DNA from 4 places in the Ensifer sp. GW821-FHT05G01 genome. Region 3 is predicted to be linked to each of the others. Evidence: riboswitches for the same ligand, from Rfam matches in the RefSeq annotation. Region 3 holds a riboswitch; each other region holds the start of a gene.
What was found. Region 3 has a riboswitch for cobalamin ahead of AC07UR_RS14440 (ABC transporter substrate-binding protein). Riboswitches for the same ligand answer to the same signal wherever they lie in the genome.
Positions count from the first base shown of each region.

Region 1 (4,642 bases), on a different contig from region 3:
ATGGAGTTGCCCCTTGTCGGCCACCAGCATCGCCATCTGGTCGGTGCAGACGTTCATGGAGACGACGCGGCGCGGCGCTTCGCCTGCCCAGGCGCCAAAGGGCAAGGCTGTGCAAAGCACCCCTGCAACCAGATATCGCCTGCACCAACCGGATGTCATCAGAACGAGGCCTTCAGGCCGGCAAAGGCGGTCACGCCTTGCGTGTTGTAGCCGTAGATCTCCTCATAGTCCTCATCGAAAAGGTTGTCGACGCGGCCGAAGATCTCGAGCGTGTCGTTGACCTTGAAGCTGCCGCCAACATTGACCAGCGTATAGGCGCCGAGCGGCACCCGCTCAGGGCCCGGCCGATAGGCCACGTCCTGCATGCGGCCATTGAGGATGACTTCGCCGAAGACCCTGATACGATCGTCGTGGAATACATACGCGGCATCGAGCGACGCGGCATGGCGCGGGCGGCGAACTTCCTGCAGACGCGGACCACCGGCCAGCGTCTGCTCGCTCGAAGCGGTGTAGGTGTAGGTCGCCGTCGTCGTCAGTCCCTTGAAGAAGTCGACCGTCGCGGAGACCTCGACCCCGTGGCGCAAGCTTTCGCCGGAGCGATTGACCGGCGTCGAACGGAAGCTGGCGTCGTAGACGGTGGCGATCTCGTTTTTAAGGTTCTGGTCAAAGTAGGTGACATCGACGGTCAGACCGTCGTCGAAGAAGCGCTGCTCGACACCGATGTCCCAGCCGAGGCTTTCCTCCGGTTTCAGGTAGGGATTGCCGATGAAGGTTCCCGGGATATATCCGAACTGCTCGTAGAAGGTCGGATTGGTCACGCCGGTGCCGACGGATGCATGCAGTCGGGTTTCGCTGTCGGGTATTTCCCAGGAAGCGCTCAGGCTCCAGGTGGTTGCGTCCTCGAAACGATCGTTGAAATCGCGCCTGAGGCCTGCATTGACGAAGAACTGGTCCGCGAACTCGCCGCGATACTCGCCGACGAGCGAATGCGCATTGCGGCTGAAGGTCTGCTGCAGATGCGACGGCGTGAACGTCTCGCGCTGCCACTCGTAGCCTCCGGTGATCTGGTGGCGGATACCGTCTCCACCATCGAAGCCGTAGCTCGCCTGATAGCTGCCGTTGTAGCGGTTGCCGTCGTTCCAGGATCGCCCGAAGCCGCTGACATTGTCGCGGTGAACGTCAAGGCCGGAGACGCGCGCCTTCTGGGTGAGATCGCCGTCGAGCGCCGAATGGGTCAGGCCGAGCGAGCTCGAGAGCTCGCGCGATCGCGTATAGTCCAGCGTGTCGTAGGTCAGCGCCGTCATGTAATCCTGCGCGTCGAGGTCGGTCTTGCGGTTGACGGCGCGCAAGGTCGCATCGAGCTGCAGATCCGGCGAGAGATCGAAGGTGAACTTGCCGTTGACGGTGCCGTTGCGGTCGCCATCATCCTCGGAGCCGGTATCGGAGACATTGAAACCGCCGGTTCTCTGGAACACGCCGGACAGCGCGTAATCATAGCCCTCGCCGCCGCCGCGGGTCGACAGGCCGCCAAGCCAGGTACCGTCGCTGCCGACTTCGGTGCGGGCGTTTGACACGGCACCATCGCGGCTTCCCTTCTTGGTGATGATGTTGATGACACCGGCCATGGCATTGGCGCCCCAGAAGGTGCTTTGCGGTCCGCGCAGGATTTCGATGCGCTCGATGTCGTCGGCAACCAGGCCGCCGAAGTCGAACTCGCCCTGGGACACGTCGTTCGCCTCGACGCCATCGATCACCACCAGTAGCTGATTGCCTTCCGCACCGCGCACGCGCACCTGCGTCAGGCCGCCGGAGGCACCGGTGCGCGAAACCGAGAAACCGGGAACGAGACGCAGGGCGTCGGCGACGTAGCGGATCTGGTTTTTCTCGATCTGATCTCCGGTAATCACGGTAAAGGCGCGCCCGGATTTGCGCTGTTCGGTCGGCGTCAGGCCATCGGAAACCAGGATCTTCTCAAGCTTGGTCGGTTGTTCGTTTGCGGCCGTATCCTGTGCCTGAGCCCCGCCCACGAGTGTCAGAACCAGCGCCGCTGCGCCAGTCAATTGCTTCGTCATATCGTCCCCACTCCGGCGCGATGGGCACGATCCGGCCCACGCGCGATCGACCGCGGGCAAAGGGTGGCAGGGGCAAGACGACAAGCGACCACCCCGGCGCCGTCTGCGGCACGCGGCAACATTGCTCCAATGTCACCGCTACGGACGGCCGCGCCTCGACACCCCTCGTGTCCAGGCATGGGTGACCGAAACAGGCAGGTCTCCTGACTTCCGCGTCGTCGCTTCCTCCCGCCTTCCCACGCGAGAGTTCGCGCAGTGGCTTCATGGGATTCCGCTCGGCGGTTACAGTTGCGGGGGCAGTCGCGGTTTCGGTCCCTTGCGGGCAATCCTCACCGTGTTCCCTTTTCATCCGTCGTCAGACGGAACCTGTTTCGCAAGAAATGCACTATCAGATGCCGGCGGCGCGTCAACCGCCGGTCGCATTTTCCACTGGTAAAGTCTGCGCGCGCAGAGCTCGCAAGGCCCATGGCGCAAAGGCTACTTCAGGAACGCCCGGAAGCGCCGCATGGCGAAGGCAAAGAGAATGGCGCCGATCACCAGCAAGGCAAGGAGCTGCGGCCAGACGACATCCAGACCGGCATCGCGAAACAGGACCGCCTGCGCCAGAATGACGAAATGGGTGTTTGGTGCCGCCAGCATGATATTCTGGATGATCTCCGGCATGCTTTCGCGCGGTGTCATGCCACCGGAGAGCGCCTGGAGCGGCAGAAGAACGAGCATCAGCAGCAGGCCGAACTGCGGCATCGAGCCGGCAATCGTGGCCAGCAGGATTCCCATCGACGTGGTGGCAAAGAGTTGCAGGGCGGTGGCGAGCAGGAACAGCGCAAACGAACCCTGCACCGGGACGGCAAGCACCCCCTTGACCACGAAGATCAGCGACACCGCAGAAGCCAGCAGCACCACCAGCCCCATCGACCAGACCTTGCTGACCATGATTTCGAACGGGGTGACGGGCATGACGAGCAGATGCTCGACCGTGCCATGTTCGCGTTCGCGGATGAGGGCAGCTCCTGTCAGGACGATCGACAGGATGGTGATGTTGGTGATGACGTTCATCACTGCGCCGAACCAGCCCTTGTTCAATTCGGCATTGTACCGCGCGCGCAGGACTAGATCGACCGGCAGTTTCTGCTCGCTGCGGTGGCGCTCGAGGAAGCCCGCGACCTCGCCGGTGACGATCTGCTGGATATAGCCGTTGCCGGAGAAGGCCTGGCTCATCCGGGTCGCATCGACATTCAGCTGGATCGTCGGCGTACGCCCGGCGAGCAGATCCGTCTGGAAATTCGGCGGAATGTCGAGCGCGAAGGTATCGAGCCCCTGATCCATCCGCCGGTCCATTTCCGCCGGCGTGATCATCTGCGGCGGCACGAAATAGGGCGGATAGAAAGCCGTCGATATCCGCGTCGACACCGGCGAGCGGTCCTCATCGACGATCGCGATGGCGGCGCGGTTGAGCGTCTCTGGCATCGCCGTCGAGCCGGTATAGACCGACAGCGTGAAGGAATAGACGATCAGGATCAACAGGATCGGGTCGCGCCAGAGGCCCCAGAGTTCCTTGATGCCGAGGTGGTAGATGTGGGACAGGCGCATCGTCACCTCGCCTGCTTCTTGAGGGACAGGGTTCCGATCACCAGCAGCACCGGCACCGCAATCAGCATCGGCACGAAAGCGCCCGCGAGATCGCCGAAGCCGAGCGCCTTGGAGAAGGTGCCGCGAGCGATGGTCATGAAATGCGTCGTCGGGTAGATCTGGCCGATGAAGGCGCCCGCGCCCTCCAGCGACGAGACCGGATCGATCATGCCGGAATACTGGATGGCCGGAATGAGCGTCAGGATCGCCGTACCGAAAATCGCGGCAATCTGGCTGGACATGAAGGTGGAGATGACGAGCCCCATCGCCGTTGCCGCCGAGACGTAGATCAACCCGGCGACCGTCCAGGCCAGCAGGCTGCCGGTGAACGGCACCCGGAAGACGAAGATCGCAAAGGCGGTCAAAAGCGCGAAATTGAGCATCGCCAGGGCGATATAGGGGAGTTGCTTGCCGACCAGGAATTCGAGCCGCGTCACCGGCGAGACGTAGAGGTTGACGATCGAGCCCAGCTCCTTCTCGCGCACGACGCTGAGCGCCGACAGCATGGCCGGGATCAGCATCAGCAACAGCGGAATGACGGCGGGCACCATGGCGACGATGCTCTTGACGTCGGGATTGTAGCGGAAGCGCGTCTCGATCTTGAAGGTGCCGGCGGTTGCCGCATCGCCGTAGCGTTCGCGGATCTTTCCGGTCAGCCAGTGGGCGTGCAAGCCCTGCACGTAGCCTTTGACCGTTTCGGCGCGGCTCGCCATGGCCCCATCGATCCAGGCGGCAATTTCGACCGTGTCGCCACGGGCCGCCCGCCTGGCAAAACCCGGCGGAATCTCGATCGCAAGGCTGAGTTCACCGTTGCGCATGCGCCGGTCGAGGTCGGCATAATCGGTGATCGGGTTCTTCTCGATGAAGTAGCGCGAGCCGGCGATTTCGAGAATATATTCGCGGCTGGTGGTGGTCTGGTCATGGTCGAGCACCGCGAAGGT
Region 1 covers NZ_JBWKSC010000002.1:219,796-224,437, reverse strand. The annotation lists gene AC07UR_RS06870 (ABC transporter substrate-binding protein) at 1-120, opposite strand, end outside; gene AC07UR_RS06865 (TonB-dependent receptor plug domain-containing protein) at 159-2,072, opposite strand; cobalamin riboswitch at 2,249-2,457, opposite strand; gene AC07UR_RS06860 (ABC transporter permease) at 2,550-3,662, opposite strand; gene rbbA (ribosome-associated ATPase/putative transporter RbbA) at 3,665-4,642, opposite strand, start outside.
Region 1: it holds a riboswitch for cobalamin, as region 3 does, so the genes downstream of both, AC07UR_RS06865 (TonB-dependent receptor plug domain-containing protein) here and AC07UR_RS14440 (ABC transporter substrate-binding protein) in region 3, are expected to answer to the same signal.

Region 2 (4,642 bases), on a different contig from region 3:
GAAGAACAGCCCGGCCATCAGGCCGGAACCGATCGCGGCGGCAAACGCCAGAGCGGGGATGAGCGGGATCATGCGGCAATACTCCAGACACCGGTTGCAGCGGTCTCCCGGGCGTAAGTTGCAAAGTCGCGCGGCCGGCGCCCAAGCACGCGCTCGACATCGGACGTCACACTCGAATTGCGCCCATCGAGCACCGAGGTGAAGAGATAGCGGATCAATTCGACATAGTCATCCGGCACGCCGTCGGCCTTCAGCTGCGCGGCAAAATCGTCAACCGGAACGGACTGATAGCTGATCCGCCGATTGGCAGCCGCAGCGATCTCGGCCACAGCGTCAGCAAAGGTCATGAGCCGCGGGCCGGTCAGCGAATAGACCTGGCCAACATGGCCCTCATCCAGAAGAGCCGCAACCGCAACGTCGGCGATGTCGTCACAGCTGATGAAGGGTTCGGTGACCTCATCCGTCGGCAGGAAGACGGACCCGCTCACGATGCCATCGGCGAGAAAACCTTCGCTGAAGTTCTCGAAGAACCAGCTGGCGCGGATGATCGTGCAGTCAGCGCCGGAGGCCTGAAGCGCACGCTCGGCGGCTTCCGCCTCATCCTCGCCTCGGCCCGACAAAAGCACCAGCCGCTTGATGCCTGCGTCGACGGCAAGGCGTGAAAACTTGGCGATGATCTCGACGGAACCCGGCACCGCCAGGTCGGGCTGGAAGCAGACATAAATGCGATCGACATTTGCAAGGGCCGTCGCCCAGGTCGCCTCGTCGGTCCAGTCGAAAGAAGGCGACGCCGAGCGCGCGCCGATGCGCACCGCAACGCCCCGCTCCTGAAGGCGGGCCGCGACCCGCCGCCCCGTCTTGCCGGTACCGCCCAGAACCAGTGTCAGTTTGTCCGTCATCGCTTCCTCCTGAGGTTGGCCTACAAACATGAGCATCTCTCACATTTGCAAATGTGATAAATCCTCGTATTTTAGGAGTCAAGTCAAAATGTGAGCATCACTCATGAATCAAGAGACAAGCCCAGCCGCGGCTCCCCCCGACGACGAGACCGCGCTGCGCCGGACACCCAGCCAGAAACGCAGCCGCGAGCGCGTCGAACACATCCTCGCCTGCGCGACGGCACTCATCCAGGAGAAGGGCAGCGACGCCATGCGCATGAGCGAAGTCGCTGAAAAGGCTGGAATTTCGATCGGATCGCTCTACCAGTACTTTCCCGACAAGGCGGCGATCGTGCGCACGCTGGCCGAGCGCTACAATGCGGTGTGCAACGAGTGTATCGCGGCCGAGCTTGCCAAGGTGACGTCGCTCGCCGAGCTGCGTGACGCCTTCGCCGTATTGTTCGACATCTATTACGATATGTTCCTGGCCGAGCCCGTCATGCGCGATATCTGGTCGGCGATGCAGGCCGACAAGGCGCTGCGCGAAATCGACCTCCAGCAAAGCCGTGCCGGTGGCCAGCTTCTCGCCGACGTCTGGGCGCGGTTTGCGCCCGGCACGCCGCGCGAGGCGATCGATAGCGCCGCCTTTTTGATCATGCATCTCGGCGATTGCACCATGCGGCTTGCGGTCTCGGTGGACCGGGCCGAGGGCGACCAGATCGTCGAGGCCTATAAACGCATGATCCTTCGGGATTTTGTCGCGGATGGGCCGGGCGGCGGCGCAAGTTTAATTGACATCTCCGGGGTGCGATCCTAATCATCATCAGATCGATTGGTTCCCGCAACGCGAACGCGTTTCGGGAGTAAACGGGAACGTGACGGATGGACCCATGCTGGGCATTCAAATCACGGCCGACCCCGCGACTGTAGAGCGACGTGAATGCGCCGTTCCGGAGCGATCCGGAAGAAGCCACTGGAGACGAGACCGCGAGAGGGCGGACCTTGGCTCTGGGAAGGCGAGGCAAATCCAGGGTGATCTCACCCGACGTCCTGAGCCAGGAAACCTGCCAGTCGATGCGGGCATAGGGCCCAAACCGGGAAATTTCCCGATGCCATCACGGAGGTTGTCATGGCTACGTCTACAGTTTCGAGCATTCCGCTCTCCCTCAGCGATCGTCTGACCGCGGGTATCATCGCGCTTCTCATCGGCGGCTTCCTCGTCTTCGGCGCGGGCCTGGCGAATTCGGCCGTGCTGCACGACACCGCGCACGACACCCGCCACTCCTACGGCTTCCCCTGCCACTAAGCGATGCGGAGGGACGCGACATGCGTTCCGCGTCGACATAGCTGCGGACAAAAACGCTTCCGGCAAACAGCCGGACGCGTTTGCTTGCGTCTGATGCAGACCGAAGATCTGCCGGCCGGAGCCGTTCGCAGGATTGCCAATGGGACACGGCGCTGCCTGCAAGGCGCATGGCGCGCCGATATCGAGGGATATCGAAAATGATTGTCAGAACGCTTCTGGCCGCGATCGTGGCTGGATTGATTGCCGGTGTCTTCATGACCGGCGCCCAGGAACTGCGCGTCGTACCGCTGATCCTGCACGCGGAAGAATTCGAAGGCGAAGCACCCGCCGCCGGCGAACAGCCCGCCGCCCAGCCGGGAACGGCCGATCCGGCCGCCGCAAACCACGACCAGCATTCGTCGCTGAAGGCGGTTTCGCCGATCGGCGCCCTGCTCGACGCCCTGTCGCCGATCACCCCCGCCTACGCCCACGAGGGCGAACACGAGGAAGGTGGCATCATGTTCGGCATGAGCCGCTTTTCCGGCACGCTGATCGCCAATCTGGTGACCGGCTCCGGCTTCGCGCTGCTGCTGGCCGGCGTCAGCCTCGTCATCGGCTATCCGATCACGCTCAGGAACGGCGCGCTCTGGGGCGCCTGCGGCTGGCTTGCCGTACACATGCTGCCGGCCATCGGCCTGCCGCCGGAACTACCGGGCTTCCCGGCCGCCGAACTCGGCGACCGCCAGGTCTGGTGGCTGGCAACGGTAGCGCTTTCCGCCGTCGGCCTTTATCTGCTGGTCCTGCGCGAAGAGATCGTTGCCAAGATCATCGGCCTCGTGCTGATCGCAGCACCCCACGTCTATGGCGCGCCGCAGCCGTCGGATATTTCCAGTAATGTTCCGGCCGTACTGGGCGCCGAGTTCGCCGTGGCGGCGCTCGCCACCACGCTCGCCTTCTGGATCGTGCTCGGCGTCGTCTCGGGCTTCATCAACGACCGTTTCGCCAAGGCATAAGCCGACCGGCCACCGTGACAAACGAGCCCCTGATATCGCCGATATCAGGCGCTCTGTCGTTTGAGATGATCAGCCCGTCTGCGATGCAAGCAGATGCGCCTGCAATCGTTCCCGACGCTCCTGCGGCGCCAACAGCACGCAATTGTCGCAGAAGCTGCCGCCTTCGGTTCGATAATAGAGACAGCAGCCGCCGCGCAGGCGATAGACGCGCGACAGCGCTTGATCGCCGCTCCCCTCGCCGAACTCGACCTTGATTGCCTCATAACAGAGCTTGTCGGAATAGAGCGGCGTGCCTTGGCGTTTGACGATCGCCAGCGCCTTGGACATCGCATCCTCTTCGTCGCCGAGCGCGCGACCGATCTCCAGGAAACCACCCGCAAGCGAATCCGCTGCCAGCCGCCATTGCGCGCCGGACGAAAGACCCGTGCGACGCTTCAGCATGGCGATGACTGGCGCCAGATGCACGGCGAAGGTTTCACTGAAGGCAACCGCATCGCCTGGGGCATTATCGCCGACCGCAGGCATGCTTAGGCTGAAATGAAACCGTTTGGCCGCCACCAGCCGCTCACCATAGGCGCGCGAAAATTCTTCGAAGCGAAGGCGGCGAACCCCCGCCACGATGCCCGCACCGAGATAGAGGCTGCCAAGCGCGAGCGCCAGTTGGTTGCCGTAAAACGCGATCAGATGGGCGGCGCGGATCTTGTTGTCCATACCGACGGCGAAACAATCCTGATAGGCAAGCCCGGCTTCGAGCCCCGCACCATCCTCGGCCCAGAACTGCGCCGCGGAAAGACCGTCGTCGCCGGCAGCATCGAGCGAAAAGCCGACTTCGGGAAAGAATGGCTGCAGGCGCGCGAGCAGGTCGAGAGCGCTCCGGCGTTGCGCCGCGTCCATGCCCTCTACCGCCGGGCGATCGTCCTGCCGCTGGTGAGCGAAGCTCATGCCGTCTCCCTTGCCGCAAGCCAACCGCCGCGAAAATCCGCCTTCTGCAAGCCGCGCCGGATGGCCGGGACGCTACGCGTCAGCTGCCAGACAAAACCGTTTCTGGCATTTTCGATCATCATCACGACGAGCCCCTGGTCAAGCCCGACCACGCGGTCGTCGACCCAGCCTTCAGGGCCTGCGCCGGACAGGCTTGGATTGAACCCGCCGGGAAAGCGGCCTTCGCACAGGAGGTCCGGATAGCGGTTTTCGAATGCGGCCAGCGCCGAGCGCGAAGCATCCGCGGCGAAGGGCAGACAGGCAACCGGCCCCCAGGGGACCAGCGTGCCGTCGTCGGGTCCACCGGGCGCACCGCGGGCGGCATAACCGAGCATCCGCTGCCAGCGCCCGTCGACAAGCCGCAGCCGCCCCTTCGGTCCGTCACCGGCGCTGAGGCCCCATCCAACCCGGTCATAGCCGGCGAAACCTCGGGGATTGTCGTCGGCATACTGGCGCTGCAGGTCGATCGCCCGGCAGGTGTTTTC
Region 2 covers NZ_JBWKSC010000004.1:425,763-430,404, forward strand. The annotation lists gene AC07UR_RS13220 (anthrone oxygenase family protein) at 1-72, opposite strand, end outside; gene AC07UR_RS13225 (NAD(P)H-binding protein) at 69-899, opposite strand; gene AC07UR_RS13230 (TetR/AcrR family transcriptional regulator) at 1,003-1,695, shown strand; cobalamin riboswitch at 1,695-1,964, shown strand; gene AC07UR_RS13235 (CbtB domain-containing protein) at 2,008-2,184, shown strand; gene AC07UR_RS13240 (CbtA family protein) at 2,382-3,176, shown strand; gene AC07UR_RS13245 ((2Fe-2S)-binding protein) at 3,246-4,118, opposite strand; gene AC07UR_RS13250 (glucoamylase family protein) at 4,115-4,642, opposite strand, start outside.
Region 2: it holds a riboswitch for cobalamin, as region 3 does, so the genes downstream of both, AC07UR_RS13235 (CbtB domain-containing protein) here and AC07UR_RS14440 (ABC transporter substrate-binding protein) in region 3, are expected to answer to the same signal.

Region 3 (4,642 bases):
GATCGGCTTCAGGCCGACCTTCAGCGCCTTGCCGACGACGAACTTCGTCTGCGGCATCGGGCCTTCGGAGGCGTCGACGAGAACGATGGCGCCGTCCACCATCGACAGGATGCGCTCGACTTCGCCGCCGAAGTCGGCGTGGCCGGGGGTGTCGACGATGTTGATGCGCACGCCCTTCCACTCGACCGACGTCGCCTTGGCGAGAATGGTGATGCCGCGCTCTTTTTCGATGTCGTTGGAGTCCATGACGCGTTCGGCAACGCGCTGGTTTTCGCGGAACGAGCCCGACTGCTTCAGAAGCTCGTCGACAAGGGTCGTTTTCCCATGGTCGACGTGCGCGATAATCGCGATGTTACGAATGCTCATTTTTCGTCTCGGAAGGTTTAGGGCACGCCCCAATGGGCCACGCCGCTTTTTCAATGGTCGGGCTCATACAGGTTTTTTTGCGATTGCGAAAGGGGGGCGTGCGCAAGAGACCGGCGCCGAAGCCCCGACAGGCCATGGGTTTGCAACCGGAAAGGGTCGCGCCAACCGGCTCTGGAAAGGGATCAGTCAAAGCCAGAACGGTCATGCGACAGCGGCCGGATCGAGCGTCACGCGCCACAGTTCCTGGTCTTGCCGATCCATCAGGCGCACGGTCATCTGCTTCGTCTGGCCATTGATATCGACGATGCCGAAGAACTGCAGGCCGGCCGACGGCGGCAGGTTGCTGTCGGCGCCTCCGCCCGATGCCTTGATGAAGCGGACATCAGGGCCGAACGTCACGTCCAGCTCCTTTGGACCATAGGTTCCGGAATGCAAGGGACCGGAGACGAACTCCCAGAACGGCAGGAAATCCTTGAAGGCCGCCCGCGACGGATCGTAGTGATGCGCAGCGGTGTAATGCACATCCGCCGTCAGCCAGACGAGGTTGTCGATGGCATTGTCCCTGATGAAGCGCAGCAGGTCTGCGAATTCGGTTTCGCGTCCCGTCGGCGGACCATTGTCGCCGTTGGCGATGGCATCGGAGCCGCGCCGGTTGGCATAGTCGTCCCAGACGACGAGGCCGATGGGCATGTCGCAGGCGATCACTTTCCAGACGGCCCGCGAGGCGGCAAGCTCCCGTTTCAGCCAGTCCGCCTGGCGCCAGCCGAACAGGCCGCCATCCCCCTCCCCCTGGTTGGGGCCACGGTAGGAGCGGAGATCGACGAAGAAGACATCGAGCAGCGGACCGTAGGCGATCTTGCGGAAGATGCGGCCGGGCTGGGTCGGGACGTTGCGGATCGGCGTCATCTCGTTGAACGCCCGGCTGGCGCGGGCCGCATAGACGGCCACGTCTTTTTCCTGGTAGCGCGGATCGTCTCTGAGGTCCGTCGACGCCGACCAATTGTTCAAAACCTCGTGGTCGTCCCATTGATAAAAGGTCGGGCAGACGGCGTTGAGGTCACGCACATGGCTGTCGAGAAGATTGTACTTCCACTGGCCACGATATTCTTCGAGCGTTCGCGCCACGTCGCGCTTCTCATGCGTCACCACCCGGTTCTTCCAGATGCCACCGTCGCGCAAGGGTATCTCGTCGGGAATGGGGTTGTCGGCATAGATCGTGTCGCCGGAATGGATGAAGAAATCCGGCTCGTGCAGACGCATCGTCGAATAGGTCTTCATGCCGACGTCGTCGATGCCCCAGCCCTGGCCGGCCGTGTCGCCGGACCAGACGAAGCGGATCGAGCGCTTGCGCAAGGGTGCTGTGCGAAACCGGCCGATCACCGGCTCGGACACCCGGTTGACGTCGTAGAGATCGGTCGCGGTGAAGCGGTAGAAGATGTCCTGGTCGGGCAGGAGATCGTCGAGCGAACACTTCACCGCGCAATCCGTCTGCGGTGTCGCGGTGAGATCGGCGAGACGAACCGGATTGGAAAAGCTTTCGGTCGTCGAGTACTCCAGGCTTACCCGCGACGGCCGGTCGACCCGCGTCCACACCATGCCGGAGCGTGTGTCGACATCCCCCGACTGGACACCATGGATGAATTCCGGCCGGCCGTAACCGCGGGCATAGAACGGTGTCGCAAGACCGGAGGACGCGACAAGGCCGGCGGCACCGGCGGATAAAAGAAAGGAACGACGGGACAGCGTGGTGAGGATTTCGGCCAAACAAGCCTCCGGTTCGAGCCTCGCGAAAGCGAATTTCGCGTGTCGGACCTTTGGCTGCCCGCATGTCAGCGCGTTGACAGAGGCATGAAACAATTTGAACGGTTTCGCGACAATTCGGTGAAAGTCTGCCTTGCAGCGCTTAACGGTAAGCCGCCCCGGCACCTTCACGGCGGCGCCATTTCGACAACCTCTCGTCTTGACGTAACGCCGGCTGGAACACTAAGGGTAGCGCCGACGGTTCCCCGAAGGATGACTCTAACGGGGATTAATAGGGAACACGGTGAGGACGACCCAATAGGGACCGAGACCGTGGCTGCCCCCGCAACTGTAAGCGGAATGCCGGACACCCAAGTGGCGCGACAGCGCGCCATGCCACTGCGATCGCGTCAGACGCGTTGCGGGAAGGCAGGTGGAAGGCGCTTGATCCGCGAGCCAGGAGACCTGCCGTCAAGCAGAAGATCCAACGTCACGGGCGGGGTTGCCCGGAACAGGAGTTGTCCATGATCCGCATACCCGGCGGCTTTGCGCCCTCTTTTCCCGTTCTTCTCGACGTTTGCGATCGTTTGTCTCCCGAAATCCGACCGGCCGGCTGTCGCCGCTTCGGCTGACCCTTCGCAAGCTCACGAGAAGAGAGAATTCCCTTGAAAGCCATTTTCAATGCCGTCGGGCGCTATTGCCCATCCCTTGCCGTTTCCGTGTCCCTGCTTTTGACCGTCGCTCCCACGACCGCTCTTGCGGCCGCGACGAGCTACCCCCTGACCTTAAAGAATTGCGGCCAGGAGGTTACCTTTAAGGCGGCGCCGACGCGCACCGCCTCGATCGGTCAGAGCACCACGGAAATTCTTTATCTTCTCGGCCTCGCGGACAAGGTCGTCGGCACAGCCGTGTGGATCGGCCCTGTTATCGACGGCTACGAGGACGTCAACGCCAAGGTGCCGCGACTTGCCGATAACGACCCGAGCTTCGAAAGCGTCGTTGCCACCAAGCCGGATCTCGTCACCGCGCAGTTCCAGTGGCATGTCGGGCCGGAGGGCATCGTCGCCACGCCGAAGCAGTTCACCGAACTGTCGATCCCCGTCTATGTCTCGCCGGCCGATTGCGCCGCCAAGGACAATTCCGCCGGTGGCGACGGCGTACGCCACAATGCCTTTTCGATGGACCTGATCTACCAGGAGATCACTGAGCTCGCCGAAATCTTCGACGTGCAGGATCGTGGGCAGGCCCTGATCGCCAAGCTGAAGGCCCGCGAAGAAGCTGCCCGCAGCAAGATCGCCAATGCCGACGGCAAGCTGTCGGCCGTCTTCTGGTTCTCCAGCGCCGAAATGGACATCGATCCCTATGTCGCCGGCACCAACGGCGCGCCCGGCTACATCCTGTCGGCGCTCGGCATCAAGAATGTCGTGTCCACCGAAGAGGAATGGCCGACCATCGGCTGGGAAACCATCGCCAAGGCCGACCCGAAGATCGTGGTCATCGGCAAGATGGATCGCCGCCGCTTCCCCGCCGACGACTGGGAGCTGAAGATGAAGTTCCTGAAGTCCGACCCGGTCACCAGCCTGATGCCGGCGGTCAAGGCCGACCATATCGTCATCATGGACGCCCAGGCGATGAACCCGACGATCCGCACGATCGAGGGCATCGAGGTGCTGGCCGACGCGGTCGAAAAAGCCGGCCTGGCGAAGTGAGGTCAACACCTCCAGCGATCAACCGCGCGGGCGCCGTTTCGACGGCGCTCGCACTGCTCTTTCTGGCGCTGGCCCTTGGTGCCGCCATCGGCGAGACCGCGATCCCGCTCGACGTCGTGGGAAAAACCGTCGCCAACCGTCTTTGGGGCGCCGGATATCCGCTCGATGCGATCGACGAGGGCATCGTCTGGAACTATCGCCTCAGCCGCGCTGTCGTGGCCGCCTGCTGCGGCGCAGCACTTTCGCTCTGCGGCGTCGTCCTGCAGGCGCTGTTGCGCAATTCCCTGGCCGATCCCTATATCCTCGGCATCTCCGCCGGCGCATCGACCGGTGCCGTCGCAGTCGCCATTCTCGGCATCGGCGCAGGCATGCTGACGCTGTCGCTCGGCGCCTTCTTCGGCGCGGTCTTCGCCTTCGCGCTGGTCTCCCTCCTGGCACTCAGGGCCGGCCGCGGCACCGGCGCCATCACTCTGGCCGGCGTTGCCGGCTCGCAGCTCTTCAACGCGCTCACCTCCTTCATCGTCACCAAATCGGCCAATGCCGAGCAGGCCCGCGGCATCATGTTCTGGCTGCTAGGCAACCTCTCTGGCGTGCGCTGGCCTGATGTGGCGCTGGCCTTGCCGGTGGCGATTGGCGGCCTGCTTGTCTGCCTCTGGCATGCCCGCGCGCTCGACGCCTTCACCTTCGGCGCCGAATCGGCCGCCTCGCTCGGCATCCCGGTCAAGCGGGTCTACATCATCCTGATTTCGGCAACCGCGCTGATGACGGCGGTCATGGTCAGCATCGTCGGCTCCATCGGCTTCGTCGGCCTCGTCATACCGCATGCC
Region 3 covers NZ_JBWKSC010000005.1:158,710-163,351, forward strand. The annotation lists gene typA (translational GTPase TypA) at 1-366, opposite strand, end outside; gene AC07UR_RS14435 (alkaline phosphatase D family protein) at 568-2,130, opposite strand; cobalamin riboswitch at 2,349-2,593, shown strand; gene AC07UR_RS14440 (ABC transporter substrate-binding protein) at 2,826-3,815, shown strand; gene AC07UR_RS14445 (FecCD family ABC transporter permease) at 3,812-4,642, shown strand, end outside.

Region 4 (4,642 bases), on a different contig from region 3:
TCGCCTCGACATAATCGAGCACCACGAAGCGGTCGTTCTTGACGGCATCGATGTTCTTGAAGGCCGGGTTGCTCTTCATGAAGGCGATCTTCTGCTCGGCGGTGACCTCGCCATAGTTGACGATCACCACCACCTCCGGGTTCTTGTCGATCACCGGCTCCCAGGAAATCTCCGTCCAGCTCTTCTCGACGTCGTCCATGACGTTGACGCCGCCGGCCGCCTCGATCATCGCCGTCGGTATCCCGAACCGCCCAGACGTGAACGGCTTCTCCTCGCCGGAATCATAGACGAAGACGCGCGTCGGGCGCTCGATCGCCCCCACTCCCGCAGTGATCTTGTCGAGGTCGCGGCGGTAGCCGTCGACGAGCGCCTTGGCCTGGTCCTCGACGCCGAAAATCAGGCCGAGATTGAGCAGATCGACGAACATGTCGTCCATCGTCGGCTTGCCCTTGGCCATGATGTGGATGCAGGATTCGGTCAGCTCGTAGACGTTGACCTTGAAGGGCGCCAGCGTTTCCGGCGTCACCTCGCCGCCCACCTTCATGCCGTAGTTCCAGCCGGCAAAGTAGAAATCAGCGTCGGCATTGAGCAGCACTTCCTTGGTCGGATATTTTTCCGAAAGCTCCGGCAGCGCCTGGACACCTTCGCGCAGCTTTTCATCCAGCGTCTTCCAGCCGGAGACGCCGGTATAGCCGACCATGCGGTCCTGCAGCTTCAAGGCCAGCATCATCTCGGTGAGGTTGACGTCGTTGGAGACGGCACGCTTTGGCGCCGCATCGAAGGTCACGTCGCGATTGCAGCTCTTGACGGTGACGGGATAGGCGAGCGCCGGCGTCGCGGCGAGCGCGAGGAGCAGAAGCGCCGAACCGGCGAACAATGTCTTCATGAAATCAATTCCTGTCGAGCGAGTGAAAAGGAAAATCGGGCGCCGTTGGAGACGGCATTACTGTGGGCGGTGGCGGTAACGCCAAAGGCGTCGGAAAGCGCCTGCGGGTTGAGCACCTCTTCGGGCGGCCCGAAGGCCGTCATGCGGCCTTCCGTCAGGATCGCCACGTCGGTGGCAAATTCGGCGGCCAGGTTGATGTCGTGCAGCGTGGTAACGATGGTCAGCTGCAGCGTCTGCAACAGGTCGAGGATTTCGAGCTGATGGCGGATATCGAGATGGTTGGTCGGCTCATCAAGGATGATGATGCGCGGCTGCTGGGCCAGCGCCCGGGCAATCAGCACCCGCTGTTTCTCGCCACCCGAAAGTGTCGAGAATTGCCGTCCGGCCAGGTGGGCAAGGTCGAGATGCTCGAGCGCATGCGCCACCGTCTCGCGATCCCTGGCCGTCCAGCCGCTCATGCCTTCGCGCCTGGGGATGCGGCCCATCATCACCACGTCGCGCACGCTGAAGGGGAAATCGCTCGGCATTTCCTGCAAGACGACGGCAATGATCCGCGCCGCCTCCCGTGCCGTCATCGACCAGAGGTCGACGCCATCGACTTCGATCGTGCCCGCCGTCGGCTGGGCGGAACGATAGAGGCAGCGCAGCAGCGAAGTCTTGCCGGCACCGTTCGGGCCGAGAATGGCAAGCCGGCTGCCGGGCGCAATGGCAAAGTCGACCTCGCGAACAAGCCGCAGGTCCGGGCGTGGGCCCCAATCGAGCGCGCGGACACGAAGGCCGGCCCCTGTCGCGGTGCAGCTCATCGTCTCGTCCCTCCCCATGTACGCATTCGACAGGCGTTCATTGGAAATGCCCGCCGATATCTTCGGAGATGAGCAGCGCTGCCGGTATGCGCGCCAGCGTCTTGGCGCTCAGCCCGCGCGGCCGTTCGGCCGCCCGCGTCATGCCATCGTTGCGCCCGGCATAGGTGGTGGCGAAGGTAACCAGATCGTCGATATCCTCATCGGGCGAGATATCGCCGAAGAGATAGGTCGCCTTGCCCGTCGCCTGGAAGGCGATGGTGCAAGGCCGGGTGCAGGCGGCCATGCAGACCGTTCCGGCAATCGAAAAATCCCGGTCGAGCGGCGCGCCGAGGGCGGCAATGCTGCGGTTCAGCCGCTGGATCAGATCCGCGCCCGGGCGGCAGGGGCCGCCGGTGAACCGGCAATCGGTGCAGACCGTTATCTTGTGCTGTCGGGATGCCGGCTTGGCCATATTTCTTCTCCGCCGGATCGGGCCGGAGAGAATATGGCAAAGCGATGTGATGACGGGTGACCGCCGCGCAAAAACCAGTTCTTGTCCATCGGAACACCCCGTCCGTTGTGGTTGATCGGTTCGATGGCAGGTCTCCTGGCTCGCGGGTCTTCGCGCATCCACGTCTTCCCGGCTGAACGCCAGTGACAGGGTGTGAATGCGCTTTCCGCTCACAGTTGCGGGGGCAGCCACGGTTTCGGCCCCATTTGGGTCGTCCGCTCCGTGTTCCCTTTTCAGCCGCTTACGCATTGTCGCGCTCGCAGCACCATCACCCCCTTCGTCGCACACTTCGACGGAGGTGACAACCGGCGGGACGGATCGGCCTCGGCCTATCAACATGCGGCATATTCTCATGCGCCTTAGTTATGTAATATCATTACAGTAAGCAAGCCGAAATATCCGTCCTCCGTTATTATGCATCAGGGTCGGCGACGCCACGACTGACCGTGCACCAACGCTCGACCGCGATGATCAGCAACGTCGTTGGCAACGACCCGTGCCCGATATCCCATCAATGCTGAGATGCGCGCCTTTGGCGGACACTCTGCATAAGCGCAATGAGGGAAACGATGCGTCGGCTGTTTCAACCATCCTTGGAGGAACCGCCTTCGGCGCATTCCATGGCTGGCAACGGCACGGAGTGGTGGGCGCGATTGCGCTCGGCTTCGTCGCCGGAGCCGTCCTCGCCAGTTCACCGAGGTTGCTTATCGAACTGCTGACCTGAACGATCGCCGACGGCATCGGCACCCCATCCCCTGCCATGCCTCGTCGCACGAGCCATCGCGCCGCCCCTGGGCGCAGTCGTCACCGACGGAACGGCCAACCGGTAACGTCGTCCGTTACTGTTACGTACTTGCAGACTGGCACAATCGGTGATGTGCTTTCAAAGAACTGATCGCGCCTTCCAGCGGCGTGCAACGACTTGCGCCGGGTTCGCCCGCGTTCCGGGCGGCGGCGCTCCGAACTTCATATCTCGAAGTCTTATGCGACGTAACATCCAGCCTGTCCGCGTAACTCCCGAATACGACGAGTTTTTTGAAGGGGATGATGGTGAATCCAATAGACTTTTTCGTAGACACGCTGCGTACATATCCACCGGTCGCCGTCTTTCTTGCCCTCGGCATCGGCTTCGTGATCGGCCCGATCAAGATCGCAGGCTTCAACCTTGGAAACGTTACCGCCACCCTTCTGGCCGGCGTCGTCATCGGACAGCTGGGCATCCAGGTTTCCGGCGACCTGAAATCGACCTTGTTCCTTATTTTCCTGTTTGCCGTCGGCTACGGCGTCGGCCCGCAGTTCGTTCGCGGCCTGAGCACGGACGGACCCAAACAGATCCTCTTTGCCCTCTCGGTCCTCGTGCTGTGCCTGATCGTGCCCTATCTGTGCGCGCTGATCGCCGGCCTGCCGCTTGGCTATGGCGCGGGCATGTATGCCGGTTCGCAGACAATCTCCGCGGCCATCGGCGTTGCCAGCGACCAGATCAACGCCATGGGCATGAGCCCGGAACAGGCCAAGACCTACACCGACCAGATCCCGATTGCCTATGCGGTCACCTATATCTGGGGCACCATCGGCTCGGCGATCATCCTGGCGCAACTCGGCCCCAAACTTCTCGGCATCGATCTTCCCGCCGCCTGCAGGGAGTATGAGGCCAAGCTTGGTGGCGGCACCGTGAGCAGCGAACCCGGGATCACCCGCGCCTATCACGATTTCGGCCTCAGGGCCTATCGCGTCGACGAGGCGAGCGGCCTGACGGGAACGCCGGTCAGGAATCTGCTTCCCGGCATCCGCGTCTTCGTCGAGCGGCTGCGGCGCGGCGGCCAGATCATCGAGGCCGATGGCAACACCGTGCTGCAGCCTGGCGATGTCGTCGCCTTTTCCGGCAGACGCGCCGCCCTTGTGGAACACCTCGACGCCAAGCTGCTGGAGGTTGAGGACAAGGAACTGCTGAACGCCGAAGCCGAGGTCCTCGACGTCTACGTCACCAACAAGGCGCTTGCCGGCCGGACACTCGCCGACGTCAGCACCGAGGATTGGGCCCGCGGCGTCTATGCACGCAAGATCGTGCGCTCGCTGGTCGAAATCCCGGTCCTGCCCGGCACGACGGTCGAACGCGGCGATATCGTCACCATCGGCGGCGCCAAGAGACATGTCGAGGCAGCGATCAAGGCGCTCGGCTTTGCCGACCGTCCGGTCGAAACGACCGATATTGCCTTTCTCGGCTGGGGGCTGTTCTTCGGAGCCATGGTCGGCGCGCTGACGCTCACGATCGGCGGCATACCGATCGGCTTGTCCACCTCGGGCGGCGCGCTTCTCGCCGGCCTCGTCCTCGGCTGGCTTCGCTCCACCTATCCTGCCTTCGGCACCATCCCGGCTCCGGCACTCTGGCTGATGAACACGCTGGGCCTGAACATCTTCATTGCCGTCGTCGGCATCGGCGCCGGCCCCGGCTTCGTCGCCGGA
Region 4 covers NZ_JBWKSC010000003.1:437,238-441,879, forward strand. The annotation lists gene AC07UR_RS10860 (ABC transporter substrate-binding protein) at 1-886, opposite strand, end outside; gene AC07UR_RS10865 (ABC transporter ATP-binding protein) at 883-1,689, opposite strand; gene AC07UR_RS10870 (DUF1636 family protein) at 1,727-2,140, opposite strand; cobalamin riboswitch at 2,249-2,464, opposite strand; gene AC07UR_RS10875 (hypothetical protein) at 2,712-2,903, shown strand; gene aspT (aspartate-alanine antiporter) at 3,227-4,642, shown strand, end outside.
Region 4: it holds a riboswitch for cobalamin, as region 3 does, so the genes downstream of both, AC07UR_RS10870 (DUF1636 family protein) here and AC07UR_RS14440 (ABC transporter substrate-binding protein) in region 3, are expected to answer to the same signal.